4 regions of the Streptomyces sp. NPDC040589 genome follow, and region 4 is predicted to be linked to each of the others. Evidence: riboswitches for the same ligand, from Rfam matches in the RefSeq annotation. Region 4 holds a riboswitch; each other region holds the start of a gene.
What was found. A riboswitch is a leader RNA that binds a small molecule or an ion and turns the genes downstream of it on or off. The one in region 4 is predicted to bind cyclic di-AMP.
Positions count from the first base shown of each region.

Region 1: it holds a riboswitch for cyclic di-AMP, as region 4 does, so the genes downstream of both, ACZ58V_RS22720 (M23 family metallopeptidase) here and ACZ58V_RS09855 (M23 family metallopeptidase) in region 4, are expected to answer to the same signal.
Region 2: it holds a riboswitch for cyclic di-AMP, as region 4 does, so the genes downstream of both, ACZ58V_RS38720 (M23 family metallopeptidase) here and ACZ58V_RS09855 (M23 family metallopeptidase) in region 4, are expected to answer to the same signal.
Region 3: it holds a riboswitch for cyclic di-AMP, as region 4 does, so the genes downstream of both, ACZ58V_RS05945 (transglycosylase SLT domain-containing protein) here and ACZ58V_RS09855 (M23 family metallopeptidase) in region 4, are expected to answer to the same signal.

Region 1 covers NZ_JBVIWP010000005.1:17,674-25,097, forward strand. Annotated here, with positions in the region: gene ACZ58V_RS22710 (PrsW family intramembrane metalloprotease) at 1-956, shown strand, start outside; gene ACZ58V_RS22715 (aldo/keto reductase) at 1,443-2,387, opposite strand; gene ACZ58V_RS22720 (M23 family metallopeptidase) at 2,535-3,566, opposite strand; cyclic di-AMP (ydaO/yuaA leader) riboswitch at 3,578-3,734, opposite strand; tRNA gene ACZ58V_RS22725 (tRNA-Met) at 4,031-4,104, opposite strand; gene ACZ58V_RS22730 (dihydrofolate reductase family protein) at 4,153-5,304, opposite strand; gene ACZ58V_RS22735 (MarR family winged helix-turn-helix transcriptional regulator) at 5,395-5,910, shown strand; gene ACZ58V_RS22740 (GTP cyclohydrolase II) at 6,143-6,784, shown strand; gene ACZ58V_RS22745 (MarR family winged helix-turn-helix transcriptional regulator) at 6,902-7,402, shown strand; gene ACZ58V_RS22750 (SpoIIE family protein phosphatase) at 7,404-7,424, opposite strand, start outside.
Region 2 covers NZ_JBVIWP010000014.1:116,480-123,903, forward strand. Annotated here, with positions in the region: gene ACZ58V_RS38705 (DNA gyrase/topoisomerase IV subunit A) at 1-1,804, opposite strand, end outside; gene ACZ58V_RS38710 (M16 family metallopeptidase) at 2,055-3,431, shown strand; gene ACZ58V_RS38715 (M16 family metallopeptidase) at 3,428-4,816, shown strand; cyclic di-AMP (ydaO/yuaA leader) riboswitch at 5,020-5,184, shown strand; gene ACZ58V_RS38720 (M23 family metallopeptidase) at 5,197-5,982, shown strand; gene ACZ58V_RS38725 (GntR family transcriptional regulator) at 6,175-6,870, shown strand; gene ACZ58V_RS38730 (HPr family phosphocarrier protein) at 7,018-7,299, opposite strand.
Region 3 covers NZ_JBVIWP010000001.1:1,285,634-1,293,057, reverse strand. Annotated here, with positions in the region: gene ACZ58V_RS05970 (glycosyl hydrolase) at 1-156, shown strand, start outside; gene ACZ58V_RS05965 (polysaccharide deacetylase family protein) at 173-928, opposite strand; gene ACZ58V_RS05960 (glycosyltransferase family 2 protein) at 1,012-2,337, opposite strand; gene ACZ58V_RS05955 (GNAT family N-acetyltransferase) at 2,379-3,464, opposite strand; gene ACZ58V_RS05950 (HAD family hydrolase) at 3,636-4,484, shown strand; gene ACZ58V_RS05945 (transglycosylase SLT domain-containing protein) at 4,448-5,212, opposite strand; cyclic di-AMP (ydaO/yuaA leader) riboswitch at 5,216-5,390, opposite strand; gene ACZ58V_RS05940 (polyprenyl synthetase family protein) at 5,895-6,905, shown strand; gene ACZ58V_RS05935 (LolA family protein) at 7,126-7,424, shown strand, end outside.
Region 4 covers NZ_JBVIWP010000002.1:623,869-631,292, reverse strand. Annotated here, with positions in the region: gene ACZ58V_RS09860 (alpha-galactosidase) at 1-899, shown strand, start outside; cyclic di-AMP (ydaO/yuaA leader) riboswitch at 1,231-1,387, shown strand; gene ACZ58V_RS09855 (M23 family metallopeptidase) at 1,392-2,315, shown strand; gene ACZ58V_RS09850 (DUF6250 domain-containing protein) at 2,489-3,205, shown strand; gene ACZ58V_RS09845 (SGNH/GDSL hydrolase family protein) at 3,351-4,136, shown strand; gene ACZ58V_RS09840 (TetR/AcrR family transcriptional regulator) at 4,535-5,137, opposite strand; gene ACZ58V_RS09835 (glutamate dehydrogenase) at 5,224-6,402, opposite strand; gene ACZ58V_RS09830 (MBL fold metallo-hydrolase) at 6,528-7,424, shown strand, end outside.

The DNA of each region.
Region 1 (7,424 bases), on a different contig from region 4:
TCGGCGCGACCGTCATCGCGCCGGTGGTCGAGGAGTCGGCCAAGGCGGCGGCCGTTTTACTGGTCTTCCTCTTCCGGCGGCGTGACTTCACCGGCATCCTCGACGGAGTCGTCATAGCCGGCGTCACCGCCACCGGCTTCGCGTTCACGGAGAACATCCTCTACCTGGGCATCGCCTTCGGCACCGACCAGCTCGCCGGGCACAGCGGCATCGCCTCCGTCACGGCGGCGACCTTCTTCGTGCGGATCGTCATGTCGCCGTTCGCGCACCCGCTCTTCACCGTCCTCACGGGCATCGGCTTCGGCATCGCCGCGCTCTCGGCGGACCGCCAGCACATCCGCCGCATCGCCTTCCCCCTCTCCGGGCTGCTGCTCGCGATGGGCATGCACGCGATGTGGAACGGCTCGTCGGCGTTCGGCGAGTACGGGTTCTTCGCCGTGTACGCGGCGTTCATGGTGCCCATCTTCGGGCTGCTGACGTGGCTGGTGATCTGGACCCGGCAGCGGGAGCTCAAGACCGTACGGGCGGAGCTGCCCCCGTACGCCGTCGCCGGCTGGCTGACTCCGGCCGAGCCGTACGCGCTCGGCTCGATGCGGGCCCGGCGCATCGCCCGCCAGTACGCGCGCCGCCACGCGGGGAAGACCGCGGCGCGGGCGGTGGCGCAGTACGAGGCCTACGCGACGTCTCTCGCGTTCCTGCGGCACCGGGGCCGCCTCGGCCGCGCCGGGACCGACTTCGTCGTACGGGAACGGGAACTGCTGGAGGAACTGTGGCGGCGCCGGGAGGCGGCCCGTCCCGCGCTGGACCACGCCGCGCGGATCACGGCCCCTCCCGTACCGGTGGCGGCACCGCCCTGGCCGCTGTACGGGGCCTACGGCTACGGCCATCCGACGGGGGCATCCGGCTACGGCTACCCGACGACGTCGTACCCCGCGTACAACCCGTACCGCTCGTAGCAGAGGCGCCGGCCGACAGCCGCGGGCAACGCGGCCGGTCGTCGGCCGGTCCGGTGCGGTCGCCCTCCGGTCCGGTGCCGGTGCCGCGGCCGCGACGCCGCCGCACGGACCGGTCTCGGCGGCGCGCGGCCGACGGCGGGCGGCCCGCAGCCGTCGGCAACGAATGCCGGGCCGGCCACCGGTGCGGTGTGGTTGCCGGCCGGTCTGGCGCCGGTCGTCCGCTGGTCCGGGGCCGGCCGCCCCGGCCGTGGCCCCACCACACAGACCGGTCACGGCAGCACATGCGACGGCAGTCAACCCGCACCCGCACGCAACGAAGCCGGCCGGCCACCAGCCCCAGGCAGAGCGCCCCAGCCGAAGCCCCACCGCGCAGGCCCGGGGCCGTCGCCGGCAGCGCCTGCCGGGGTGCTGAGTCCCTGGCGGTTCAGACGGCGAGCATGCTCACCGAGCAGGCCGAAGCCCCGCCTCACCCACCGCGGCGACCGATCAGGCCGAAGCCTCCGTGAGGCGGTCGACCTCCGCCTCGCTCAGTGTGAGGTCCCCGACTCCGACCAGCGCCGGCAGCTGCTCCACCGTGCGGGCGGACGCGATCGGCGCCGCCACCGTCGGCCTGGCCGCGAGCCAGGCCAGGGCGACCGTGGCGACGGGGACGTCGTGGGTCGCGGCGATCTCGTCCAGGGCGTCGAGGACCCGGAGGCCCCGCTCGGTCTCCAGGTGCTTGGCGGCACCGCCGGCCCGCGCGCTGTCGACGGTCGTGCCGGGCCGGTACTTGCCGGTGAGGAAGCCGGACGCGAGTGCGTAGTAGGGGACGGCCGCCAGTCCGGAGCGCTCGGCGAGGTCCTGGAGCTCGCCCTCGTAGGTGTCGCGGGAGACCAGGTTGTAGTGGGGCTGGAGCGCCACATAGCGGGCGAGGCCCTCGCGGTCGGAGAACTCCAGGGAGGCCCGCAGCCGCTCCGCCGAGATGTTGGAGGCGGCTATGTGCCGCACCTTCCCGGCCTTCACCAGCTCGTCGAGCGCCCCGATGATCTCCTCCACCGGAACGTCGGGCTGGTCGAAGTGGGTGTAGTAGAGGTCGATGTAGTCGGTGCGCAGGCGGCGCAGCGAGGCGTCGGCGGCGGCCTTGATGTTGGCGGCGGTCAGGCCCTGGAACTCGGGGTGCTGGCTGACCTTCGTGGCGACGACGACATCGGCGCGGTTGCCGCGCGCCTCAAGCCACTTGCCGAGGACGGTCTCGGACTCGCCGCCCTGGTTGCCGTCGACCCACGCCGAGTAGACGTCGGCGGTGTCGACGAAGTTGCCGCCTGCGGCGGTGTACGCGTCGAGAACGGCGAAGGACTCGGCCTCGTCGGCGGTCCAGCCGAAGACGTTGCCGCCGAGGGCGAGCGGGAAGATCTCGAGGTCGGAGGATCCGAGCTTGCGAAGAGAAGTCATGCTCCTCGTCAACGACCGTGCCGGAGCGGCTCATTCCAGGGCGGACGCAAAGGTCCTGTAAACGCCCGCGCGCACAACGGAGACCGGCAGCCCTGACGTCGGGGGGTCGTCGTCAGGGCTGCCGGTGCTTCGACTGGCTTGTGCCGCTTACGGGTTCAGTCCCTTGCCCCGCAGCCACGCCATCGGGTCGATCCCGCTGCCGGCGCCACCGGAGTGCACCTCGAGGTGCAGGTGGGCGCCGGTGACGTTGCCGGTGGCACCGACACGGCCGATGACATCGCCCGTGCTGACCTTCTGGCCGACGCTGACGCCGATGGAGGACTGGTGCGCGTACCAGATCTCCGTGCCGTCATCGAGGGTGAGGACCGTCTTGTAGCCGTACGAGCCGTTCCAGCCCGCCTCGGTGATGGTGCCGCTGTGCACCGCCTTGATCGGCGTGCCCGTGGGGGCGGCGAAGTCGAGACCCGTGTGGTAGCCGGAGGACCAGTAGGCGCCGGCCTGACCGAAGGTCGAGGTGAGGGTGTACGAGGAGGTCGGCAGCGTGAACTGCTTGGCGAGGGCGGCGAGTCGCTCGGCCTCGGCCTTCTTCTTGGCCTCCTCCTCCGCCTTCCTCTTGGCCTCGGCGGCCTTGGCCTTGGCTTCTTCCTCGGCCTTGGCCACGGCTTCCGCGGCCGCCTTCTCGGCGGCGTCGGCGGCGTCCTGCGCGGCCTTGGTGTCGATCTGGTCCTGCTGGTACTCGACCTGGGCCATGATCCGGGCGCGCAGCGCCTCGCCGGCGCCGGAGGAGTTCTCCTCGGTGTCCGCCGTGGTGGTGCCGAGACCGCTGAGCGGAGTCGAGGAGCCCGCGGGGGTGTCGTCGTCCGAGATGAGGGAACCCACCGAGGGCAGGTCCGGCACGGAGATGGAAACCGGCGGCTTGCCGGTCTGGGCGCTGGCCATGCCGCCCGCGCCCACGGCGGCTATGACGCCGACGCCCAGGACGGTGGAGCTGCGGGCGAGGCCTCCGCCGCGCTGCTTGGTGACGCGATGCCGGCCACGGACGGGACGGATGGATTCCTCGGTGGGGTTCCACTCCTGGAACGGGCCCTCGTCGGTGCGCTGACCGCCGTAGCCAAAAGTCTCGGTGTCGCGCTGGTTGCGCGCGAACGGGGCCGCGGGGGCAGGCCGGTTGGACGCCACGTGGGCGTACTCCTTTCCTTCCTTCTCGCCTACCGGGTTAGCTGACGGGTTCGGAGCAGGAAGGTCTCCTACGCGCGTATACCGACCGTGCTTCCACGGCGGCTTACGCCCGATTCACCCCAAGTGGTGGTTCCCCGGTTCCCTTTCGGGATTCGGCGCGTGCGCACGGAGCCGCCTTCTGTGACGGCTGGGACGACCGCGCTGCGTTATCGAACGTTAATAGACCCGGGGAGTGTATTCCAGCGATTCCACTTGATCATTAACCTTTTTCGTGCGGACTTACCTGCCATGACCGGCTCAAATCGGGCGAGTTGACCACTCCGTAAGTGACTGCCGGGTATTGACGGCGTGTCAGTTGTTATGCGGAGCGGTGCGCTTCACTCACTGGCAGTAACGGGGGTGCGGAAACACCGGAAATACACCGAGGGCCGGAACCCTTTCGGATTCCGGCCCTCGGCCTTCAGTAGCGGGGACAGGATTTGAACCTGCGACCTCTGGGTTATGAGCCCAGCGAGCTACCGAGCTGCTCCACCCCGCGTCGTTGTGATTCCAGTGTACGCCATCCGCGGGACCACTCGTGACCACCTCACTCAGTGGCAGGATCCGCCCCCTGCAGCAGATGGCGGTTCGGGGCCTTGGCCCGCTGCTCGTGTTCCAGGAGGGCGACGACCTTCGCCCCGCCGGCCGCCAGGACGCCGCTGCCGTCGGCGCCCTGGACGAAGGTGTCCGGCTCGCGCCAGGCGGTGACCACTCGGCGGACGCCCGCGTCGAGGAGCAGCCGGGCGCAGGGTGCGGGGCGGGAGGCGCGGCGGGCGCAGGGCTCCAGGCTGCTGTAGACCGTGGCGGTGGCGAGCCGCGGGTCGGACGGGTCGAGCTTCGCCAGGGCCGCCTCCTCGGCGTGCGCGACCGGGTCGCCGCCCTCGCGGGAGTGGCCGCGGGCCAGTTCCGTGCCGTCGGCCGCGACCACCACCGCGCCCACGCTGAACGCCGTGTCCGACGGCGGGCAGAGGTCCGCCAGTTCGCAGGCGAGGGCCAGCCAGTGGTGGTCGGCCGCGGTGGCGAGGGAGCCGGTGCCCGGGGCGGTGGGTTCGTAGCGCATGAGGACCACGTCCTCGATCCGCCGTGTCTCCAGCAGCCGGAGCCGGCCGCCCTGGTAGCCGCCGGGCCCGAAGAGACGGGGGGCCTTCGGATCGCCCACGAAGAGCGGTGCGAGCACCAGCTGGAGTTCGTCGGCCAGGCCCTGGGTGAGGAGCTGGGTGTGGATCAGGCCGCCGCCCTCCACCATGAGCCGCCGTACGCCCCGTGCGTCGTGCAGGTGGGTGAGGAGCCGCCGCCAGTCGAGGTCGGTGCCGAGGGGGACCACGTCGGTGGCGAGGCCGAGGGCTCGGGCACGCTCGGCGCCCTGGTCGGTCGTGTAGAGGACCTTCTCGCCGCCGGTGTGCCAGAACCGCGCCTCGGGGTCGAGGTCGCCGGTGCCGCTGACGGTGACCTTGAGGGGGTATTCGGGTTGGCCTGCAGCCGTGCGGGCGGCGCGCCGCTGGTCCGAGTTGACCAGCAGGCGCGGGTTGTCGGCGCGGATGGTGCCGGCGCCGACCAGGATCGCGTCGACGGACGCCCGGACCTCGTCGACCCGGTCGAAGTCGGCCGGGCCGGACAGCAGCAGGCGTTCGGGCCCGGTGTCGTCCAGGTAGCCGTCGAGGGAGACGGCGGCGGACAGCAGGACGTACGGGTGAGGCATCGACGCTCCCCGGTCGGGTGGGACGGCGGACCGGCGGGATCGAGCCCGCCGGGTCTTGGTTCAAGTTTGAAACAAACCTACACTGGCGGCATGACGACTCGCTGGCTCACCCCCGAGGAGCAACGCGCCTGGCGCGCGTACATCGCATCCTCGCTGCTCCTGGAGGACGCGATCGACCGGCAGCTCCAGCAGGACGCCGGCATGCCGCACCTTTACTACTCCATCCTGTCCGTCCTGTCGGAGTCCCCCGAACAGCGTCTGCGCATGACCGATCTCGCCGAGCGGCTGAAGATCACACGCAGCCGCCTGACGTACGCGGTGACGCGGCTGGAGAAGGACGGCATGCTGCGACGCGAGGCCTGCCGGTACGACAAGCGGGGCAGTATCGCCGCACTGACCGACGCGGGGTTCGCCGTACTGGAGCGCGCGGCGCCCGGGCATGTCGAGACCGTGCGGAGTTTCGTGTTCGACCGGCTCAGCGAGGAGCAGGTGGCGCAGCTGGAGGAGATCTCCGCGGCGATCGCGCAGGGGCTCCAGGAGGACGGGGCACGTCCGACGTCGGACGACGTGCCATGGCGGCGGAGGTCCTCCACGGCCTGTTCATGAGGTCCTCCACGGCCCGTTCGTGAGGTCCTCCACGGCCCGTTCATGAGGCCCTCCGGCCCGTTCGTGAGGCGGCCGCAGTCCGCCCCGAGGCGCTTAAGTGAGGCACGTCACAAGAGACGGAACCTCGTTGCTTCAAATTTAAAGCAAGGGTAGTGTTCCGAACCGTGGATCTGCTTCAAATCTGAAGCAGACGGCTGTGCAGCCGAACAGGAACGGAACCCGGAGGCCCCGCATGCCCGACACCCCCGCCGCCCTCGCCACCCCGCGCTCCCGCGTCCGGGTACCGCTTCGCTTCCACGACGGCTACCAGGTCGACGCCGAACTCGTCACCTTCCACGGGCTGGCCGACAACCAGGAACACGTGGCCGTAGTCCTGGGCGAGCCGGGCCCGGTCCCGCTGGTGCGACTGCACTCCGAGTGCCTGACCGGGGACGTGTTCGGCTCGGCCCGCTGCGACTGCGGTCCGCAGCTGCGCGAGGCGGTCGAGCGCATAGCCGACCGCGGCGGCGTGCTCCTCTACCTCCGTCAGGAGGGCCGGGGCATCGGCCTCTACAACAAGCTCGACGCGTACGCCCTCCAGGACGAGGGCCTCGACACGTACGAGGCGAACGCGGCGCTCGGGCTGCCGGAGGACGCCCGCGACTACACGGCGGCGGCCCAGATGCTCCGGGCCCTGGGCATCGAGGAGCTGGACCTGCTCTCCAACAACCCCGACAAGGCGGACCAGTTGCGCACCCTGGGCGTCGACGTCCGCGACCGCGTCCCCACGGGCGTGTTCACCACCGCGCACAACGTCCGCTATCTGCGCGCCAAAGTCCTCCAGACCCAGCACACGCTGCCGCTGGCCGCGCTGACGGAGCTCAGCGCGGGCTGAACGGGGTCCGGCCGGGACGGCGCTGAACCGGGGCTGCTTGCCTCTCGGCTCATCGGGTACAGCCTTTGGAAGAGGGTGATCTCCGCAGTACCCGAAGCTTATGGAAAGTGACGTTTCGTGACCGATCTCGGCGGCCCCGGCGACCCCCGGGCGAGGGGACCGGGCGACGGCCCGGAGGCCGTCGCGTCACAGGTCGCCGATGCCGTGGACAGTCTGACGGCCCTGTGGTCGGTCGCCGCCCAGGAGGCGTCCCTGCGCCTGTCCCCGCACCAGCTGCGGGCGCTGCGCACCGTGGAGGCGGCAGCCGGCCTGAACGTCACGGCCCTGGCGGACGAGCTGGACATCGGCCTCCCCACGGCCAGCCGGCTCTGCGACCGGCTCGCGGCGGCCGGCCTGTTGGAACGGGCCCCGCACCCGGGCACCCGCCGCGAGGTACAGCTGTGGCTCACCCCGCACGGCCGGCACGTTCTGAAGGATGTCGCAAGCCGCCGGACCGAGGCCCTGGCCACGGCGTTGACGGCTATGGAACCGGCGGAACGGGTGGCGCTGAGCCGGGGGTTGCTGGGTTTTCTGGCGGCACGGGACGCGGTCGTGCCGCACCCTGACGGAACTGAGTGAGTCAGGCCCCTGAGCCGGGCCG
Region 2 (7,424 bases), on a different contig from region 4:
ACTCCGCCAGCGGGGCGCCCCCCGCGAGGTTCGGCGTCGACAGCGACTCCGGGAGCTGGGGCAGGTCGATCACGTTGAGCCGCAGCAGCCGTCCCGTCGAGGTGACCGCGCCCACCTCGCCACGGGCGGTGGCCGGCACCGCCGAGACGATCACGTCGTGCTTCACGCGCTCGGCGCCTGCGTCCTCCGCGAACGGCTCGCCGTTCGCCGTACGGGCCAGCAGGCCCGTCGAGGACAGCAGCACCCGGCACGGGTCGTCGGCCACCTGGAGCGGCACGGTCGCGACCGGGGTGCCGCCCGCCTCCAGCAGGTCCGTACGCCGGTCGGTGCCGAACTTCTTGGCGACGGTGGCCAGTTCGGAGGAGACCAGCTTGCGCAGCTCGGCGTCCGAGTCGAGGATCCGGGTCAGTTCCTCGATCTCCGCGGTGAGCCGGTCCTTCTCCGCCTCCAGCTCGATGCGGTCGAACTTGGTCAGACGGCGCAGCGGCGTGTCGAGGATGTACTGCGTCTGCACCTCGCTCAGCGAGAACTGCTCCATCAGGCGCTGCTTCGCCTGCGCGGAGTTCTCGCTGGAGCGGATGAGGCGGATGACCTCGTCGATGTCCAGCAGGGCGGTCAGCAGGCCCTCGACCAGGTGCAGCCGGTCGCGCTTCTTGCCGCGGCGGAACTCCGAACGCCGTCGTACGACGGTGAAGCGGTGGTCGAGGTAGACCTCCAGGAGCTCCTTGAGGCCCAGCGTGAGCGGCTGGCCGTCGACCAGGGCCACGTTGTTGATGCCGAAGGACTCCTCCATCGGCGTCAGCTTGTACAGCTGTTCCAGGACCGCCTCCGGCACGAAGCCGTTCTTGATCTCGATGACCAGGCGCAGGCCGTGCTGCCGGTCGGTGAGGTCCTTGACGTCGGCGATGCCCTGGAGCTTCTTCGAGCCGACCAGGTCCTTGATCTTGGCGATCACCTTCTCCGGGCCGACCGTGAAGGGCAGCTGGGTGACGACGAGGCCCTTGCGGCGGGCCGTCACGGTCTCCACGGTGACGGTCGCCCGCATCTTGAACGTGCCGCGGCCCGTCTCGTACGCGTCCCGGATGCCGGGCAGGCCGACGATGCGGCCGCCGGTGGGCAGGTCGGGGCCCGGGACGTGCTTCATCAGGGCGTCGAGATCCGCGTTCGGGTACCGGATCAGGTGGCGGGCGGCCGCGATGACCTCGCGCAGATTGTGCGGCGGCATGTTCGTGGCCATACCGACCGCGATGCCCGAGGCGCCGTTGACCAGGAGGTTCGGGAAGGCGGCGGGCAGGGCCACCGGCTCCTGTTCCTGGCCGTCGTAGTTGGGGTTGAAGTCGACGGTGTCCTCGTCGATGGAGTCCGTCATCAGGCTCGTCGCCTCGGCCATCCGGCACTCGGTGTACCGCATGGCGGCCGGCGGGTCGTCGTTGCCCAGCGAGCCGAAGTTGCCGTGGCCGTCGACCAGGGGGACGCGCATCGAGAAGGGCTGGGCCATGCGCACGAGGGCGTCGTAGATCGACGCGTCGCCGTGCGGGTGCAGCTTGCCCATCACCTCGCCGACGACGCGGGCGCACTTGACGTACCCGCGCTCGGGGCGCAGGCCCATCTCGCTCATCTGGTAGACGATGCGGCGGTGCACCGGCTTGAGGCCGTCGCGTGCGTCCGGCAGGGCGCGGGAGTAGATGACCGAGTAGGCGTACTCGAGGAAGGAGCCCTGCATCTCGTCGACGACGTCGATGTCGAGGATCCTCTCCTCGTACGAGTCGTCGGGCGGCGGGGTCTTCGTGCTGCGGCGGGCCATCGCTGCCGGCTCCTTGCCTCTGCGATCCGGATCTGACGCCGACCATTGTGGACCGCCGCACTGACAACCGGGACCAGGACCCGGTCTCTGACGTCTGCCGCGCCGTCCGGACCGGCACGGCGGGTCACCGTTTCTCGCTCTCCGCGTACGCCGCCGGGAACTTCACCAGCGCTTCGCGCGCTTGCATACAGTGGCAGGACCGGCAGGAATCCGCGGTCGGAACGACCGCACCGCGATCGAAGGGACGTACATGCCCATGGGTCACACGGCCACAGCCCAGGCAGGCTCCGGGGGCCTGACAGCGACCGAGCACCGCCTGGCCAACGGCCTGCGCGTGGTGCTCTCCGAGGACCACTTGACCCCGGTCGCGGCGGTGTGCCTCTGGTACGACGTCGGCTCGCGCCACGAAGTCAAGGGGCGTACCGGCCTGGCTCACCTTTTCGAGCATCTGATGTTCCAGGGTTCCGCCCAGGTGAAGGGCAACGGCCACTTCGAGTTCGTCCAGGGCGCGGGCGGCTCGCTGAACGGCACCACCAGCTTCGAGCGCACCAACTATTTCGAGACCATGCCCGCCCACCAGCTGGAGCTCGCCCTCTGGCTGGAGGCCGACCGCATGGGCTCGCTGCTGTCCGCGCTCGACGACGAGTCGATGGAGAACCAGCGGGACGTCGTCAAGAACGAGCGCCGCCAGCGCTACGACAACGTCCCCTACGGCACCGCCTTCGAGAAGCTGACCGCCCTCGCCTACCCGGAGGGCCACCCCTACCACCACACCCCGATCGGCTCGATGGCCGACCTGGACGCGGCGACCCTGGAGGACGCGCGGGCGTTCTTCCGCACCTACTACGCGCCGAACAACGCCGTGCTCTCCGTGGTCGGCGACATCGACCCGGAGCAGACCCTGGCCTGGATCGAGAAGTACTTCGGCTCCGTCGCGGGACACGACGGCAAGCCCGCGCCGCGGGACGGCACGCTGCCGGAGACGATCGGCGAGCAGCTGCGCGAGGTCGTCGAGGAGGAGGTCCCGGCGCGCGCCCTGATGGCCGCCTACCGGCTGCCGCACGACGGCACGCGCGCGTGCGACGCGGCCGACCTGGCCCTCACCGTCCTCGGCGGCGGCGAGTCCTCCCGGCTCTACAACCGCCTCGTACGGCGGGACCGTACGGCCGTGGCCGCCGGCTTCGGCCTGCTGCGGCTCGCCGGGGCGCCCTCCCTCGGGTGGCTGGACGTGAAGACGTCCGGTGACGTGGAGGTGCCGGTCATCGAGACCGCCATCGACGAGGAGCTCGCCCGGTTCGCCGAGGAGGGCCCCACGGCCGAGGAGATGGAGCGCGCCCAGGCCCAGTTGGAGCGCGAGTGGCTGGACCGGCTCGGCACGGTCTCCGGCCGAGCCGACGAACTGTGCCGGTACGCCGTGCTGTTCGGCGACCCGCAGCTCGCCCTGACCGCCGTGCAGCGCGTGCTGGAGGTCACGGCGGAGGAGGTCCAGGAGGTCGCCAAGGCCCGCCTGCGGCCCGACAACCGCGCGGTGCTCGTCTACGAGCCCGTCGCCGACGAGGCCGGCGAGGACGCCGACACCATCGAGGACACCGCGGCCACGAACGAGAATGAGGAGGCGGCCAAGTGACCGAGCTCGCCACGATGGACTTCCACCCCCGGCCCCAGGCGGGCGAGGCCAAGCCCTGGGCCTTCCCGGCCCCCGAGCGCGGCACGCTCGACAACGGCCTGACGGTGCTGCGCTGCCACCGCCCCGGCCAGCAGGTCGTCGCCGTGGAGGTGCTGCTGGACGCCCCCCTGGACGCCGAGCCGGCCGGCCTCGACGGTGTGGCCACGATCATGGCGCGGGCCTTCTCCGAGGGCACCGACAAGCACTCCGCCGAGGAGTTCGCCGCCGAGCTGGAGCGCGCCGGCGCCACGCTCGACGCGCACGCCGACCATCCGGGCGTCCGGCTGAGCCTGGAGGTCCCCGCTTCCCGGCTCGCCAAGGGCCTCGGCCTGATCGCCGACGCCCTCAGGGCGCCCGCGTTCGCGGACAGCGAGGTCGAGCGGCTGGTCAACAACCGTCTGGACGAGATCCCGCACGAGCTGGCCAACCCCGCCCGCCGTGCCGCCAAGGAGCTCTCCAAGGAGCTGTTCCCGGCGGGCTCGCGCATGTCGAGGCCCCGGCAGGGCACCGAGGAGACGGTCGCCGCGATCGACTCCGCGGCCGTACGCGGCTACTACGAGAAGCACGTCCGCCCGGCGACGGCCACCGCCGTGGTCGTCGGCGACCTCACCGGCATCGACCTCGACGCGCTGCTCGGCGACACGCTGGGCGCCTGGACCGGCTCCTCGGCCGAGCCGCGGCCGGTGCCGCCGGTGACCGCCGACGACACGGGCCGGGTCGTCATCGTGGACCGCCCGGGCGCCGTCCAGACGCAGCTGCTGATCGGCCGGATCGGCTCGGACCGGCACGACCGCGTCTGGCCCGCCCAGGTGCTCGGCACGTACTGCCTCGGCGGCACCCTCACCTCCCGCCTGGACCGCGTCCTGCGCGAGGAGAAGGGCTACACCTACGGCGTGCGGGCGTTCGCCCAGGTCCTCAGGTCCGCCCCGGACGGGACCGGTGCCGCGATGCTCGCCATCAGCGGCTCCGTGGACACTCCCAACACCGGCCCCGCCCTTGAGGACCTCTGGACGGTGCTGCGCACTCTCGCCGCCGAGGGGCTGACCGACGCCGAGCGGGACGTCGCCGTGCAGAACCTGGTCGGCGTGGCGCCGCTGAAGTACGAGACGGCGGCGGCCGTCGCGAGCACGCTGGCCGACCAGGTCGAGCAGCACCTGCCCGACGACTACCAGGCCGCGCTGTACCGGCAGCTCGCCGCGACCGGCACCGTGGAGGCCACCGCGGCGGCCGTCAGCGCCTTCCCGGTGGACCGTCTGGTGACCGTCCTCGTCGGCGACGCGGCGCAGATCAGGGGCCCCGTGGAGGCCCTCGGCATCGGCGAAGTCGCCGTAGTCGCCGCCGAGTAGCGGGAGGCGAGCGCCACGCGCGCGTAGGGGCCCTGGTTGTCTTCTAAGGCACCAGGGCTCCTTTATGTCCGAATTGGTGCGGGAGTTGCCTGTCTGCCCTGTGGGATGCGCTACAAAAGCCGGGATCCGTTTGGGAATTGAAAGTGGCGCCGCTTAGCGTCGTCCGGGCTGTTCGTCAGGCAGTGCGCCGCACCCGCGGCACCGGACAGTCATCGCCGAGTCCCCGTACGGCGCGAGCCAGGGGAGCCGGGGACCCACCGTAGTCCCTGGGGTGAATCGGACGCCCGCGCGAGTCGCGAGGGGGTCCGTAGGAGACCTTCCTGCTCCGAACCCGTCAGCTAACCCGGTAGGCGAGAGGGAAGGAAAGGACCAGCCACCACATGGCGTTCACGCGCGCCACCGGGAAGCACCGTCGTCCCAGCCGGATCCAGCGCCGCACGGCCCGCGCCGCGGGTGTCGCGGCCCTCGCCACCACCGGTGTCGTCGGCACCGTGGCCGCCCCGGCCTTCGCCGCGGAGCCCGCTGTCGAGCAGACGGGCCTCACCCCGGTCGTCACCATGGGCGACACCGTGGCCCAGAAGATCGACGCCCAGGCCGTCGCCCAGAAGCAGGCGGCCGAAGAGGCCGCCGCCAAGAAGAAGGCCGAGGAGGCCGCCCGCGAGCGCGCCGCCGAGGCGGCCAAGGAGGCCAAGGAGCGGGCCGAGGAGGCCCGCGAGGCCAAGGAGCGGGCCGCCCGCGAGGCCGAGCGCAAGCGCCTCAACACCTTCGTGTCCCCGATCTCCGGCTCGTACGTCTCCACCGGCTACAAGTCCGGCGGCGCCGTCTGGTCCTCCGGCAGCCACACCGGGGTCGACTTCCACGCCTCCAGCGGCACGGCCGTCCATTCGGTCGGCATGGGTGAGGTCGTCGAGGCCGGCTGGGGTGGTTCCTACGGCAACCAGGTCGTGATCAAGATGAACGACGGGACGTACACCCAGTACGGCCACCTGTCGTCCAGCAGCGTCTCGGTGGGCCAGAAGGTCACTCCGGGCCAGCAGATCGGCCTGTCCGGCGCGACCGGCAACGTCACCGGCCCGCATCTGCACTTCGAGGCCCGCACCGGCCCCGAGTACGGCTCCGACATCGACCCCGTCGCCTACCTCCGCTCGCACGGCGTGAACGTCTGAACATCTGACGGCGACTGTTCTTCCCGAAAGCCCCGGCTCCCCGAGCCGGGGCTTTCGGCGTTCGCCACGGCCGACTGTCCAAAAAATATCCCTGATTTCCTGCCTGCCGTCGGAAATTCCGGCTCATTGCAATAGAGTCACGGAACACACGTCGCCAGTCGACGTTTCACGGGGATTAAGGGGAGGTCGGTCATGCGTATTCCCGCGCACTCGGTGTGCACGGCCATCCGGGACGACATCGTCGCGGGTGTCTACGAGCGCGGCAGCCGGCTCACCGAGGAACTCCTCGCGCGCCGCTACGGCGTCTCGCGCGTCCCCGTCCGGGAGGCCCTGCGCACCCTGGAGGCCGAGGGCTTCGTGGTCACCCGGCGGCACGCGGGCGCGTGCGTCGCCGAACCCACCGAGCAGGAGGCCGCCGACCTGCTGGAGATGCGCATGCTGCTGGAGCCGCTGGGTGCCGCTCGCGCCGCCCAGCGCCGCACCGAGGCCCATCTGAAGGTGCTGCGCGGCCTGGTCAGGCTCGGCCAGGAGCGCGCCCGCCGGGGCAACAGCGACGACCTGCGCTCTCTGGGTGGCTGGTTCCACGAGACGCTCGCCCAGGCCTCCGGCAGCCCCGCGCTGACCTCGATGCTCACCCAGCTCCGGCACAAGATCGCCTGGATGTACGCCGTGGAGGCGCCGGCCGGACCCGTGGAGTCCTGGGCCGAGCACGGCGCGATCGTGGACGCGGTGGCGCGCGGGGACAGCGAGCGCGCGCGGGCGGTCACGGCGCTGCACACCGAGCGCGCGACGGCCGCGCACCGGCTGCGTTTCGGCTCCGCCGGGGAGCGCGCCGAGCGTGTGAGGAACTCGCAACATGCCGTAAACACGGCAAGCCTGCGGCATTAACACAGGAGCCGTATACAAAGAGTGGGTAATTCGCGGGGGATTATTTCTGCTGCCCGCCGACAAGAAATTCACCGGAAAGACGAAGAGCTCGCCCGATGAATTCGGACGAGCTCTTCAGGGTGCGCCGGGTCAGGCGCGGGGAAATACTCAGACGGTCTCGGGGAGCTCCTCGAGCCCCTCGGAGACCAGCTTGGCCAGCCGGTCCAGGGCGACGTCGGCGCCCTCGGCGTCGGAGGCGAGGACGATCTCCTCGCCGCCCTGGGCGCCCAGGCCGAGGACGGCCAGCATGGAGGCCGCGTTGACGGGGTTGCCGTCTGCCTTGGCGATCGTCACCGGGACGCCTGCGGCCGTGGCGGCTCGGACGAAGATGGAAGCGGGGCGGGCGTGGAGGCCCTCGGCCCAGCCGACGTTGACGCGGCGCTCAGCCATGTGTTGCTGCCCTTCGGTGTTCAGGGTTGTCTAGACCAGTTTCCCATAGCGTGAAGTTGTGCCGGAGCGGTCCTGGTGGCCGCCCCGGGGTGCCGTCGGATCGCGGCCTCGATCCGACTGACGCC
Region 3 (7,424 bases), on a different contig from region 4:
GGGGTGCTGAAGGGCCTGGAGGGCGTCAAGGCCGCCCTCCAGTGGAACTACCGCGACCCCGGACCGCACTGCAACCTGGCGCTGGCCAACGACGCGGCCTGGGACAGCCTGCGCAAGGCCGCCGCCGACCCGTACCTCAACCAGCCGCTCAAGTGACGACCGAACGCGGCGGTCAGCCCGCGAACTCGGGCCCGTGCACCACCGCACGGGCCCGCCGGTACCACCGCCAGGCGATCGTCTTCGGCCCGTCGCGGTACGGCGCGACCCGCGCGCCCGTCCCCGCCAGCCAGCCCTCGACGTCGGTGACGGTGTGGGTACGCCGCACGATGAGCCGGGCGATGCGGTACCGCTCGTCGTGGTCGGAGCTGAGCGCGTGCCGTACGGCGGTCGCCGTCTCGTAGCCGGCCCGGGCCGACATGGTCCGCACCCGCGGGCTGTTGTAGCCGTGCGGATAGGCGAGGTGGCGGACCTCGTGCCCGAGGGCGTCCTCCAGCACGGCTTTCGACGTGCGCAGTTCGTACGCCAGGTCCTTGCCGGACAGGGTGTCGAGCTGCGCGTGGGTCACGGTGTGGCTGCCGATCTCCATGCCGGAACGTTCCAGCTCCGCCGTCCGGTCCAGGGTCATCATCGGGGCGGGCGGCAGCAGACTGCGGCCGCCCGGGGCGATGGCGCCGGTGGTGAGATAGGCGGTGGCGGGCAGCCCGCGGCCGGCCAGCGTCTCGGCGGTCGGGCCGGGCAGATCGGCGAAGCCGTCGTCGAAGGTGAGCAGCACGGGCCGGGGCGGCAGCGGCGCCCGCCCGGCCAGATGGTCGGCGACCGTACTGATCGTGACCGGCGTACGGCCGCTGTCGGCCAGGGCGTCGAGGTGGGCCGCGAACTGCTTCGGCGTGACCGTGAACTCGGCGATCCAGTCGGGCGGGTCGTCCATCACGGCGTGGTACAGGAAGACGGGGATGGCCGGGGTCCCCGAGGGCGATATCGGTCCCTCACCACGCGTACGCGCCGACGTCCTCATCTCGCCCCCCGAACCGTCGCGCCGACCGTCGCGCGCAGCGCCCGCCGCGCCCGCACATAGCCGACAGGCCCGTACAGCATCCCCCTGCGCTGCAACCGCGACAGCCGCCGTGGCCAGGGATGCGTCCGCACGTCGTGGTCACCCGGCGCCCCGCCCCCGTCCGTCTCGCGTACGGCCGTCAGCGTCCGGGCGTGGGCGAGGCCGCGGGGCAGCCGCGCGAGGAACGCCGGCAGCAGCGCGGGCCGGTTCACCAGCACCGCGGTCAGATAGGCGGTGAGCCCGGCGCCGTAGCCGTACGCCTGGGTCTCCAGGTCCCGCCAGGTCTCCCGGTGGTGGTGCCACACCAGTGCGTGCGGCGTGTAGCGCAGCCGGTGGCCCTGGGCCAGGACACGGACGAAGCCGTAGAGGTCGTCACCGCCCCGGGCGGCCGTACCGGCACCGGTGGCCGGGTCGAAACCGCCGACGGAGCGCAGCACCGCCGTACGGAACGCCATGTTGGCACCGGAGCCGAACCGCCCCGCCGTGAACGGGAACAGCGGTTCGTCGCCCGGCGGACGCGCCGGGTCGTACGTCCTTGGAGTGAAGCCTTTCGCGAAGCCGCCGTGGCTCTCCAGCAGCACCTGGGCCGGGGTCGTCAGCCGCGCGGGCAGGATCAGCCCGGTGGCACAGCCGAGTCCGGCGTCGGCGGCGAAGGGCGCGGTCAGCTCGGCCAGCCAGCGCGGGTCGGCGACCACGTCGTCGTCGGTGAAGGCGACCACCTCGCCCCGGACGGCCGCGAGGCCCGCGTTGTGCGCGACCGCGAGGCCGGGCACCCGCTCGCACACGTACCGCACGCGCTCGGCGTACTTCCGCTCGACCAACTCCCGCGTCTCGTCCGTCACGGGCGCGTTGTCGACGACGACGATCTCGAACCGAGGATGGTCCTGCGCCAGCAGCGAGTCCAGCGCGCGGGCCAGCTGCCCGGCCCGCTCCCGGGTCGCGACGACGACACTGGCGTACGGAGGCTCCCCGGCCAACCCGGCAACTCCGGCGTCCCCGGGCTCACCGGCGTCCCGGACATCCCCGGCCGCACACTCCGCCCGCGCCCGCTCCGCCAGCACACCTCGCGCGTCCGCCCCCTCCGGCACCCGCCCGAGCAGCGTGCCCACGGGCCGCCCACCCCTGCGGACCAGCACGAACACCTCGCCGTGCGTCACCGGCGGGCTCCCCGGACCGGGTCTGAGCACCGCCTCGTCACCGTCGAGGTCCAGCTCGGCGACCTGCACCGCCCCGATGTCCAGGAACCGCCGTATCTCCTCCCGCGCACGCGACGAACGAGCCATGCGCCCCTCACCCCCCACTCGTGTCAGGTACGAACTCGTGCTCATGTACGGCGCAGCCGAGCCGCGCCCTTCAGGGTCCGCGCGGCCAGCGCCGCGAGCCGCGGCCTGCCCCGGACGAAACTGTGCGCGCGGCGCGCCGGCTCGCGGCTCAGCCAGTGCAGCGCAGCGCCCGCCCCCGGCCGCGTCACCGCACCCTCGTACACGGGCAGTTCGCCCGTCTTCAGCGCGTCCTTGTACTCCGCCGCGCCCCGCCCCAGGTCGAGCACGCCGATGCCCTCGGCGGCCGCCGCCTCGGCCATGCGCAGGTGCAGCACCAGACCCGGCGAGTACTTCGCGAACTCCGGGTCGTAGGCCGGGAACCAGCAGGCCAGGACGGACGCCGAGCGCAGTCCGAAGTGCGCGGCGACGGGCCGCTCCCCGGCGTACAGCACGGACAGCGTGCCGGCGCACTCCGGTGCCCGGGTCCGGGCCAGCCGTCCCACGAGCCGGGTGATCCACTCCCGTGCGAAGCGGTCCTGCCGGCCCGTCCTGCGGTACTGCGCCGACTTCCACTCCATGAGGGTGCGCAGCGCGGCCGGGTCGCGTTCGTCGAACACGAACCGCGGCTCGCCGACCTGCCGGCCCAGCTTGCGCTCCTTGGCCAGGGTGGTTTTCAGGAACTTCGGCGACTGGGCGCGCAGCACCGACTCGTACGTCTCGTAGCCCTTCTCCACGTCGACGACGTAGGTGGCGTGCTCCTCGGCCGCGTACCGGACGAACAGCCGCTGCTCGGCCTCCAGGTTGTCGAAGGCGAAGCTCGACACCGAGCAGGCCTTGAGGAGCCGGCCCGTGTCCAGGTCCAGGCCCGGCCGCAGGATCGCCCCCTGCGCGTCCGAGACGCCGAGCCCGATCGCCCGGCCCTGGCCCAACGGGCCCCGTTCATAGGGCAGGAAGCCGACCGGCTCCAGCCCCTCGTACACCACCGCGACCCGGGCCTGCGGCCTCACCAGGCCGACGGCTTCGGTGAACTCCGGTTCCATGAAAGGGTTGCGCGGTGCCTCGGAGGCAGCGCGCAGTGCGCGCCAGCGCTCCTTTTCCCCTTCGCCGAGCTCCCCGGGCCCAGCCACGCGAATGCGCCCACTGCTCAACCCGACCCCCCGATCAAGTCCCCCCTGGACACATGGAAGGTACCGCTCGAGACGGCCCCGACGGTAGGTAGCGGACCATGTTGTTGCCAACTGGTACAGAGGCCTTCAACCGGGCAATCGGTGTGCGCCGGGGGATGAAACGAACGGGCGCGCTGTCCGTATTCTCTGATCATGGCCGCACCCATCGCATATTCACTCATCGCCACCGACCTGGACGGAACGCTGCTGCGCGGCGACGACACCCTCTCCGACCGGTCGCTCGCCGCGCTCGCGCGGGTGGCGGACACCGGTGCCCAGCACCTCGTGGTGACGGGCCGGCCGGCGCCGCGTGTGCGACCGCTCCTCGACGACCTCCGCTGCACGGGGCTCGCGGTGTGCGGGCAGGGCGCGCAGGTGTACGACGCGGGCGCGGACCGGCTGCTGTGGTCCATCACCCTGGACCGGGAACTGGCGGAGACCGCGCTCGGCAAGATCGAGGCCGAGGTGGGGCAGGTGTACGCCGCGGTCGACCAGGACGGGGTCGACGGGCTCACGCTCATCGAGCCGGGCTATCTGATGCCGCACCCGACCCTGCCGGCCGTACGGGTCGAGCGGCGCGACGACCTGTGGGGCGAGCCGATCAGCAAGGTGCTGCTGCGCCACCCCTACCTGACGGACGACGAGTTGGCGGCGACGGCCCGTTCGGTGGTCGGCTCACTGGCGACGGTGACGATGTCGGGGCCCGGCACGGTCGAGCTCCAGCCGTGCGGCGTCACCAAGGCGACGGGCCTGGCGCTGGCGGCCGAGCATCTGGGGCTGCGGCCGGCGGACACCATCGCCTTCGGTGACATGCCCAACGACATCCCGATGTTCGACTGGGCCGCCCACGGCGTCGCGATGGCGAACGCCCATCCCGAACTCAAGGCCGTGGCCGACGAGATCACCCTGTCGAACGAGGACGACGGCATCGCCGTCGTCCTCGAGCGACTGCTGGGCGGGACGGCTCAGTACGGGCCGTTGACGTTGTCGATCGAGCCGTAGCGGTCGGCCGCGTAGTTGCAGGCCGCCGTGATGTTGGCGACCGGGTCGTACGGGTCCCACGACGTGCCGTCCACGTGGTAGGCCTGGAAGGTCGGGTCGATGGTCTGGAGCAGGCCCTTGGAGGGGGTGCCCTTGACGGCGTTGGAGTCCCAGTTGTTGATCGCCTGGGGGTTGCCGGACGACTCGCGCATGACGTTGCGGTAGATGCCGTCGTACGACCCCGGAATGCCCTTCTGCGCCATGACGTCCAGCGCCTCGCGGATCCACCCGTCGAGGTTGTTGGCGTAGGTCTTCGCGGAGGCCTGGGTGGCCTTGGCGGCGCCACCGGCGGGCTTGGCGGGGGCGGACGACTTGGTCGCCTTCTTCGCGGCGGGCGCCTTGGTCGTCGACACCTTCAGCTTCAGACCCGGGTGGATCAGCTTCGGGCTGTCGCCGACGGCGGAGCGGTTGTCCTTGTAGAGCTTCTTCCAGCCGCCCGCGACGTCGTACTTGTCCGCGATGCGGTAGAGCGTGTCGCCCTTGACCACGGTGTACGTGAGCGACTTGGGCTGGGCCGCCTGCGGCACGGACTGTGCGACGGCGGGTGCGCTCTGCGGCGCCTCGGCCGCGCTCGCGTAGGTGGCTCCGAGGAGCGGGAGGGTCAGTGCCGCTCCGCCGGTGCCGGCGATCGCGACACCTCGGGAGAGCGGGTTGGTTCTGGGGCGACGGTGCTTGCCTCGTCCGGCCATGGCGAAATTCCTCTCCGGCGCCTGCGAGGTGAGCTGTCGGGTTCGGGCCGGGAGGTGCCCGGCCGCGTATGGCGGTGTACTGCCGTACGCGGCTTCACCCCGAGCCGTGCCGCTGTGCGGACCGGCGACTTACCTGGGTCCCCCGCTCCTGCCCTGCGTGAGTGGTCGGTTCGTGTGGGGGTCCGGGCGGTGGCAGGATTCGGCGTCCGCCGGACAGGCCGGGAACGTATGCGAGAGCACATGTCGGGAACAAGCACCGGAGTCACATATCGCGTGGTTGACCTTGGTCGGGGGTGTTTGGTCCGCTTGATCCTTTGCGAGAGCCAAGGCTCAACTGGCGTTCGGCTGAAGGGGGTACGGGTCGATGCCGAGGTGGGGCGACAAAGGGGTTAACGTGATTCAACTCACTGATCACGAGCCTGTGGGGCAATTCCCGCCAATGGGAATTTGCTCAATCATCATGGCAAATCGTGTATATCTCACTACCTCCTGGTAAGTCGATAAATGTCTGTTCTTATGAGCTGATCGAAAACATAACGGTCGTGATCAGATACCACCCGGCCTGTAACCATGGGCGCTGGCGGTGATCGAAACGTGACCGGATACGCTGAGTCGAGTGATGGCAGCGACCTATCGACAATCCGCGTAATCACCGGCAGACACAGCAGACAGGAGACCCCTCGTGACCGACGTCGGGCCGTTCGGGCTGAGCGTGCGGGACCAGGCTCTGGAAGCCGATGTCCAGGCCGGGTTGGCGGCTGTCGAGGAAGGCTTGTTCGAGGCCACCAAGAGCGAGGTGCCCTTCATCACGGAGGCCGCCCAGCACCTGGTGCGGGCCGGCGGCAAGCGGTTCCGTCCGCTGCTCGTGATGCTCTCCGCCCAGTTCGGTGACCCGTACGCGCCCGGGATCGTGCCGTCGGCCGTCGTCGTGGAGCTGACCCACCTCGCCACGCTGTACCACGACGACGTGATGGACGAGGCGACGGTGCGCCGCGGGGTGGCGAGTGCGAACACCCGCTGGGGCAACTCCGTCGCGGTCCTCACCGGCGACTTCCTCTTCGCCCGTGCCTCGCACACCCTGGCCGACCTCGGTCCGGAGGCGGTGCGGGTGCAGGCCGAGGCGTTCGAACGGCTGGTGACCGGGCAGATCCTGGAGACGGCCGGACCGCAGGACGGCCGCGACCCCGTCGAGCACTACCTGGACGTGCTGGGCGGCAAGACGGGTTCGCTGGTGGCGGTGTCGTGCCGGTTCGGCGCCATGATGTCCGGCGCCGACGAGACGACCGTGGACGTGCTGACCCAGTACGGCGAGCGGCTCGGCGTCGCCTTCCAGCTCGCCGACGACGTCCTGGACATCGCCTCCGACTCCCACGAGTCCGGCAAGACGCCCGGCACCGATCTGCGCGAGGGCATCCCCACCATGCCGGTGCTGCGGCTGCGCGAGCGGGCGGCCCGGCTCGGGCTCACGGACGACATCGCCCTGTGCGAGCTGCTGGACTCCGACCTCACCGACGACGAACGGCACGCCGAGGCCCTGCGCCTGCTGCGCGCCCACCCGGCGCTGGAGCAGGCCCGGAAGGACACCGTGCGCTACGCCCAGGACGCCCGCTCGGCGCTGGCTCCCCTGCCCGAGTGCGCCGCGAAGACGGCACTCGTGGAGCTGTGCGACGCGGTGGTGCACCGGGCTGGCTGACCGGCAACCCCTACGGGTCGGGGGAGAAGCCGCCCTTCCGTGTCATACCCCAGCAGTACGTGGAGTTGAGTCCGGGGTCTGACGTATTTCCCTGGCCGATTTGGTCAGATGGACACCACGGAAAACACCACTCCTCACCTGTTCGGGTGAGAATGGCGGCTCAGGGACGAGTGCGTGGACGACACGGACAGCCGCCGCCGACCACGGAGGTAGGGCACACATGGCACCGTACGCATCCGACGACAGCACGACCGCCGGGGAGGTCGACGAGCAGCGTTCCGGACGGCGCAAGGCCGCGCGGTACGTCGTACCGGTCACGGTGATGGGGGTGGCGGCCGCGACGATCGGGCTGGTCCCCGCGCTCGCCGACTCCGGTGACCCCGACCTCCCGAAGATCACCGCACAGCAGCTCATCGAGAAGATCGCCAAGTCGGACGTCCAGCAGCTGTCCGGCACCGTGAAGATCAGCACGGACCTCGGGCTGCCGGACCTCGGCGGGCTGGAGAGCAGCCTGATGTC
Region 4 (7,424 bases):
GCGCGCACCCCGACTGGGTGCAGTACCAACCGGGACGAAAGCGGACGGAATTCCGCAATCAGCTCGTGCTGAACCTCGCCCGCGAGGACGTCCAGGAGTATCTGTGGGAGCAGCTCGACGGGCTGCTCTCCAGCGCGCCGATCGACTACGTCAAGTGGGACTTCAACCGCTGCTTCACCGACGCCGGCTGGCCGGACGACCCCTACCCGCAGCGGCTCTGGGTCGACCACGTCCGCGCCCTGTACGCCCTGCTGGACCGGCTGCGGGCGGCCCACCCCGGGGTGGCCTTCGAGTCCTGCTCGGGCGGTGGCGGCCGGATCGACCTCGGGGTGCTGGGCCGCACGGACCAGGTGTGGACCTCCGACAACACCGACCCGCTCGACCGGCTCGCCATCCAGCACGGCTTCAGCCAGATCCATCCGGCCCGGGTCATGGCCGCCTGGGTCACCGACAGCCCGAACGCCATGCTCAACCAGCGGGCCAGCTCCCTGCGGTTCCGGTTCGTCAGTGCCATGGCCGGGGTGCTCGGAGTGGGCGGCGACCTCACGCGGTGGACGGCGGAGGAGCTCGCCGAGGCACGGGAGTGGGTGGGGCTCTACAAGGAGATCCGGCCCGTGGTGCAACGCGGCGACCTGTACCGGCTGCGGCCCCCGGAGGGCGGCCTGAGCGCGGTGCAGTACGTCCTCGGCGACGAGACCGTCGTCCTGGCCTGGCTCCAGGCGCAGCGCTACGGCGAGCCCGTTCCGGCGCTCCGGCTGCGGGGCCTCGACCCGGCAGCAGCGTACGAATGCCTCGAAACGGGCGAAGTTCACCGAGGGGCCGTACTGACGCATCACGGGCTGCGGGTCGGCCTGCGTGGGGACCTGGATGCCGCGGTCGTCCGCCTTAAGCGCAAGTAGCCGTTCTGTCCGAATAGGGCGAATGAGTCGAATAAGGTACTTCAGGTGTTTCGGTATAACGTGCCCCGATCGTAAAGGAGATGAGGTCGGGGTGCGTGACCATCGTCATATTCGTGACGATGTGTTGTCGTCATGTTCACGTAATTCTTGCGCTATTCAGGGGCATTGAGGAAAAACAGAGATCGGAAATCCACGCTCGGTGACGGGAAATGTGCTGATGCGTCAAGAAAAACGCCCTCACAGGCAACCGCAAGCTTGTCCCATTGCGTCTCGGTCGCTTACGTTCCACACCAATCCGGACGGACGCCTAATCCTGCCGCCGCCCGGAGCCCGCACACACTCACCCGTGTATGGCAGGAGCGGGGGACCCACAGGTAAGACGCCTGTTCCGGTTCCCGGAACGGCTTGGGGTTCAGCCGCACTTCGGCGCGGCCGGGCATCTCCAGCCCGCACCCGACAGCTCACCTCGCAGGCGCCGGAGAGGAATCCGCCATGCCCGCGAAGGGTAAGCACCGTCGCCCGAAGTCCCAGCGTTTCACCCGCTCCATCGCCGTCGCCGGAACCGGCGGGGCCGCCCTCGCCCTTCCGCTCATGGGCGCAGCCGGCGCCCATGCCGCCACCCCGCAGTCGGCTCCGGAAAAGGCCGTCCAGTCCGCTCCGGCCGCCGAGAAGAAGGCCGCCGAAAAGGCCACGGGCGCCCACACGTACACCGTGAAGGCCGGCGACTATCTCGCGAAGATCGCCGACGACCAGAACGTCAGCGGCGGCTGGAAGAAGCTCTACGCCGACAACCGTGACGCCGTCGGCTCCGACCCGTCGCTGATCCACCCGGGCCTGAAGCTCTCGGTCGGCAAGAAGGCGGCGAGCGCGCCCAAGACGCAGTCGTCCGCGCCCAAGGCGGCCGAGAAGCCGAAGGCGTCGGCTGAGAAGTCGTCCGCCTCCGAGTCGTCCTCGAAGGCCGACACCGCCGCGAAGGCGGCCGCCGCCAAGCCGGCCGCCGAGGCCTCCGGCTTCAGCCTCCCGGTGGACGGCGCCGCCGTCGGCACTCCGTACCACATGTCCGGCAGCATGTGGTCCAGCGGTTACCACACCGGTGTCGACTTCGTCGTCCCGACCGGCACCTCGCTCAAGGCCGTCGGCGCGGGCACGGTCGTCTCCGCCGGCTGGGGCGGCGCGTACGGCAACCAGGTCGTCATCCAGCTCGAGGACGGCAAGTACGCGCAGTACGCCCACCTGTCCCAGCTCTCCGTCTCGGCCAGCCAGACCGTGACGGCGGGGCAGCAGATCGGTCTGTCCGGTGCGACCGGCAACGTGACCGGACCGCACCTGCACTTCGAGATCCGCACCACGCCGGACTACGGCTCGGACGTGGACCCGGTCGCCTACCTGCGCTCGCACGGCGTCTCCGTGGGCTGACCGATCGCACGACCACCTGCCTGACACGCGGCCGAAGGCCGGACCCCGATCCCCGGGTCCGGCCTTCGGTGTGTCCGCGGCCGCCGATCGTCTCAAGGGATCGACAGGACGCGGCAGTTGGGACACAGTGATCCCGTCGTGAGTGCAAGCGCTTTCCGAAGGAGCTGTGTCCCGTGCCGACCACCCGGAGAACGTTCGGAGCCCTGGCTGCCGGAGCCGCCCTGGCCGCCCTCGCCCCGACGGCGACCGCGAACGCCGCGCCCCGTCACCGCCGCCTGATCGCCCACGACGACTTCTGTCACGGCCTCGCCCAGTGGGCGACCGAACTCCAGGACGGCGGCACCGTCACCGCCTCCCGCGGCGTCCTGGACATCGACGTACCGAGCGGAGCGACCGTCTGGTTCCGGCGGCGCCTCGAAGGGCCGTACGTCCTCGAATACACCGCCACGCCCGTCTCCGAGGGCGGGGCCAACGACCGGGTCTCGGACCTCAACAACTTCTGGAACGCGACCGACGTCCGCTCCCCGGACGACCTCTTCGCGACGCCGCGTGGCGGGGCGCTGGAGGAATGCGACCACCTGACGACGTACTACGCCGGATACGGCGCCAACTACAACACCACGACCAGGATGCGGCGTTACGTCGGCCAGGCCGGTGTGCGTCCCCTGGTCTACGACTACACCCAGCCGCTGCTGGTCCCGGGCGAGCCGAACCGGGTCCGGATCGTCTCCGACGGGTCGACGGTGCGCTGGTGGAACAACGGGCGGCTCGTCTTCGACCACACCGACCCGCAGCCGTACACGAGCGGGCACTTCGCCTTCCGGACCGTGTGGAGCCACTTCCGGATCACGGGCTTCCGGGTCTGGCGACTCACCCCGCAACATCCCTGAGGGACGGGCTATTCCGGAGTTGGCGAACACTTTAGGAGTGGCTTATCTCACCGCCCGTCAACCCCTTCCTACGGTCGCGTAGGTCACATTCGAGGGTGAATTATGAGCTGCTGTGGCAGACGATTGGAAGAGTGACAGCAGAGCAGTGATCGGGTCGTACGTGGCGGTGGGGGACAGCTTCACCGAGGGCGTCGGTGATCCCGGCCCCGACGGGGCGTTCGTCGGCTGGGCCGACCGGTTCGCCGTGCTGCTCGCCGACCGCAGGCCCGAAGGCGACTTCCGGTACACCAACCTCGCCGTACGCGGAAAGCTCCTCGACCAGATCGTGGCGAACCAGCTTCCGAGGGCCGTCGAGATGGCCCCGGACCTCGTCTCCTTCTGCGCCGGGGGCAACGACATCATCCGGCCCGGCACCGACCCGGACGAGGTGGCCGAGCGGTTCGAGCGGGCCATCGCCCAGCTGACCGCGGTGGCCGGCACGGTGATGGTGACGACCGGGTTCGACACCCGTGGCGTGCCCGTGCTCAAGCATCTGCGCGGCAAGATCGCCACGTACAACGGGCATGTGAGGGCCATCGCCGACCGGTACGGCTGCCCGGTGCTCGACCTGTGGTCCCTGCGCAGTGTCCAGGACCGCCGGGCCTGGGACGCCGACCGGCTGCACCTGTCGCCCGACGGGCACACCCGCGTGGCGCTCCGCGCGGGGCAGGTGCTCGGCCTCGAGGTGCCGGCCGACCCCGAGCAGGAGTGGCCTCCGCAGCCGCCTCGCGGCACCCTCGACGTCCGGCGGGACAATGTCCACTGGGCGCGGGAGTTCCTGGTGCCGTGGATCGGGCGCCGGTTGCGCGGGGAGTCCTCGGGAGACCATGTGACGGCCAAGGGGGCGCTGTCGCCGGAGGACATCAGGATGCGGATCGGGTCGGTGGCGTGAGGGTGGGGCTTCGGTGGGGGTGCGCGTAGCTCCTATCGCCGGGTGGTGGGTCGGGGCCGCGTCGGGGGGTGTCCGTCCTCGGAACGGCGCGATGGGGTCGGGGACCAATTAGCTGTTCGTTGACGCGCCAACCGCTGCGGGCGGACACCCCCCGACGCGTCCCCTTCCGTGAGCCGGCGGGTGCGGGCGCGTCGTGGCCTGCGCCATCCGCCATAGCTGCGGGCAATCGTGCCTCCCCCAGTGCCTCAAGGGCCTGGGAGGTACCCCGAGGGCGGCACGGGTGGGCGGTGGGGGTCTCCCCGCTCGAGCGGAGCCGGTAGTGGGGGAGGCACCCCTGTTCCGCCGGGTTGCGGACCCGCTCCGGCCCCAGCACCAACGCCGGGTGGCTCACGGCCGGGTCAAGGCCGCTGATGCAGACCCAGTTCGCGGGACAGGGCCTCCTCCACCCACTCCTGTGCCCGCGCCCGCGGCACCGCGCCCTCGTAGGACGTCAGCTGGACGGCGAGCCCGTCGAGCAGGGCGGTGAGGCGCAGGGCCGTGCCGTGCGGGTCGGGGCAGTGGAACTCGCCGGCCGCCACGCCCTCCGCGATGACCTCGGCGATGGCCGCCTTCCACTGCCGGTCGAGCTCCTGGGCGACCTCCCGCAGCGCGGGCTCGCGCGGTGCCGCCGCCCAGCCCTCGATCCACAGCCGCCAGCCCTTGGCCTGGCCCGTCGGGGCGTACCACCGTACGGCCGACCGCAGCCGGCGCAGCGCCGACGTACGGCGGCCCAGCAGCTTGCGCAGATGCGCGAGGTCCCCCTCCGCCGCGTGCCGGAACGCGGCGGCCACCAACTGTTCCTTCGTCGAGAAGTGATAGAGGACCAGCGCGTTGCTCACACCGAGCACCGAGGCGATGTCGGAGATTCGGACCGCCGTCACACCCCGGGCCTCGATCTGCTCGACGGCGGCCCGCAGCAGATCACCGCGCCGTTCCGCCACGCTCAACCGGACTCTCGTCACGCCGTCACCCTACACACGCGCGTGCACCCTCTTGACGTGTGGATTCGGCCGGTCCGGCAGGGGTCGCGCGGCCGGTTCGCCGTCCGTCACCGGTACCAGCCGAAGCGCTCCGCGATCACCGGCAGCCGGTCCGCCGCGATCGCGTGCGCGGCGGCTCGCGGCGTCGTCCCGTCGGCCTGTGCCCGGGCCAGCATCCGCTCGACCAGGGCCCGCATCGAGCCGCGGGTGTGGGCGAACGCCTCCTCCGCGTCGGCGCCGATGTCCCCGAAGAGCGTCCACCACCACCAGGCGTTCGTCCCGGAGTTGACCACCACGTCCGGCAGCACGGTCACCCCGCGCGCGGCCAGCAGCAGTTCCGCCTCCGGTCGTACGGGCATGTTGGCCGCCTCGACGACCCAGCGGGCGGTGATCCGCTCCTGGTTCCCGGAGTCGATCGCGTACGAGACGGCCGCGGGGACCAGGACGTCCGTGTCGGCCGACAGCCACGCGTCGCCGGGCAGGTCGCGGTCGCCGGGCCGCAGCGCGGAGCGGTCCACGGTGCCGTGGGCGTCCCGCGCGGCGAGCAGCGCCTCGACGTCCAGGCCCGCCGGGTTGGCGATCGTGCCCTTGAGATCGGCGACGGCCACGACCGTGAGCCCCGCGCGCGTGAGGAAGCGGGCGGTCGCCCCGCCCATGGTGCCCAGCCCCTGGAGGGCGACCCGCGTCCCCGCGTACGGCACGCCGGCCTGGTCCAGGGCCGTGAGGGCCGCCTCGGCCACACCGCAGCCGCCGACCAGCTCGTCGAGACCGAGGCCGTCCACCTCGATGGCGAACGCGTCCCCGAGCCGCCGCCGCGCCTCGGCCTCGTCGTCCAGCAGCGGATACACGGCCTGTATGGAGGAGACCAGCCCCGCCTCGGCGGCGGCCCGGTCCACCAGGTCCTGGGTGAGCCCGAGGTCCTCGCCCGTCGTCCAGCAGCTCTCGATGTACGGCCGCATCGCGCGCAGATAGCGCACGAGCAGGGCGTACGCCTCCGGGTCCCGGGGGTCGCAGTCGATGCCGCCCTTCGCGCCGCCGAGCGGGACGTAGCGGCTCTCGGGGTCGTAGTGCAGGGCCTCCTTCATGGTCATCCCGCGGGCCAGGCCGGTGACCTCCTCCATGGTGCAGCCCGCGCGCATCCGCAGACCGCCGCTGGCGACACCGCGCACCAGCCGGTCGACGACCAGAAAGCCCTGGTGACCGGTGAGGTGGTCGGTCCAGGTGAGGGACAGCAGGGGGCTGACCATGCGGGCTCCTTCGCCGGGTTACTGAATCCTCGGTCAGTATCACCCTCGGAGGGACCCCTGTGCCCCGGTGTTGTCGGAGGGGCCGACCATAATGGAAAGCCTGACCGACTCCACCTGGAGGTACCGTGGCCGGTTTCCGTTCCCTGAGCACCGGGCTCCGTGCGCTGCGGCCCGGGGCGTTCGGCGCGGATCCGCGCGGTGAGCGCATGGCGCGCATCCGCAGATCACCCCATTTCGAGGACGGGGTCTTCCAGAACCCCGGCGGCCCCGCGCGGACCCGGCCCTCGGGCTCCACCCTGGACTTCGCGAAGGTCTTCTTCGACAAGGAGACCCGGCCCCGCCGCAGCCCCAAAGGCACGGTGCCGGTGCACTCCACCACCCTCGCCGACATCGCCCGGCCCCCGGCCACCGGGCTGCGGCTGACCTGGATGGGGCACTCCAGCGTGCTCGCGGAGATCGACGGCCGGCGGGTCCTGTTCGACCCGGTGTGGGGCGAGCGCTGCTCCCCGTTCCCCTTCGCCGGGCCCAAGCGGCTGCACCCGGTGCCCCTGCCGCTGGCCGGGCTCGGCCCGGTCGACGTGGTGGTCATCTCGCACGACCACTACGACCACCTGGACATGCCCACCATCAAGGCCCTGGCCGGCACGGACACCCTGTTCGCCGTGCCGCTCGGCGTCGGCGCGCACCTGGAGCACTGGGGCGTGTCCGCCGACCGGCTGCGCGAACTGGACTGGCACGAGACCACCAAGATCGGCGGCCTCGCCCTGACCGCCACCCCGGCCCGGCACTTCTGCGGCCGGGGCCTGCGCAACACCCAGCACACCCTGTGGGCCTCCTGGGTCGTCGCCGGGGAGGAGCACCGGATCTACCACAGTGGCGACACCGGCTACTTCGAGGGCTTCAAGGAGATCGGCGCCGAGCACGGGCCGTTCGACGCCACGATGATCCAGCTCGGCGCCTACTCCGACTTCTGGCCCGACATCCACATGACGCCCCCGGAGGGGCTCCAGGCTCACTTCGAC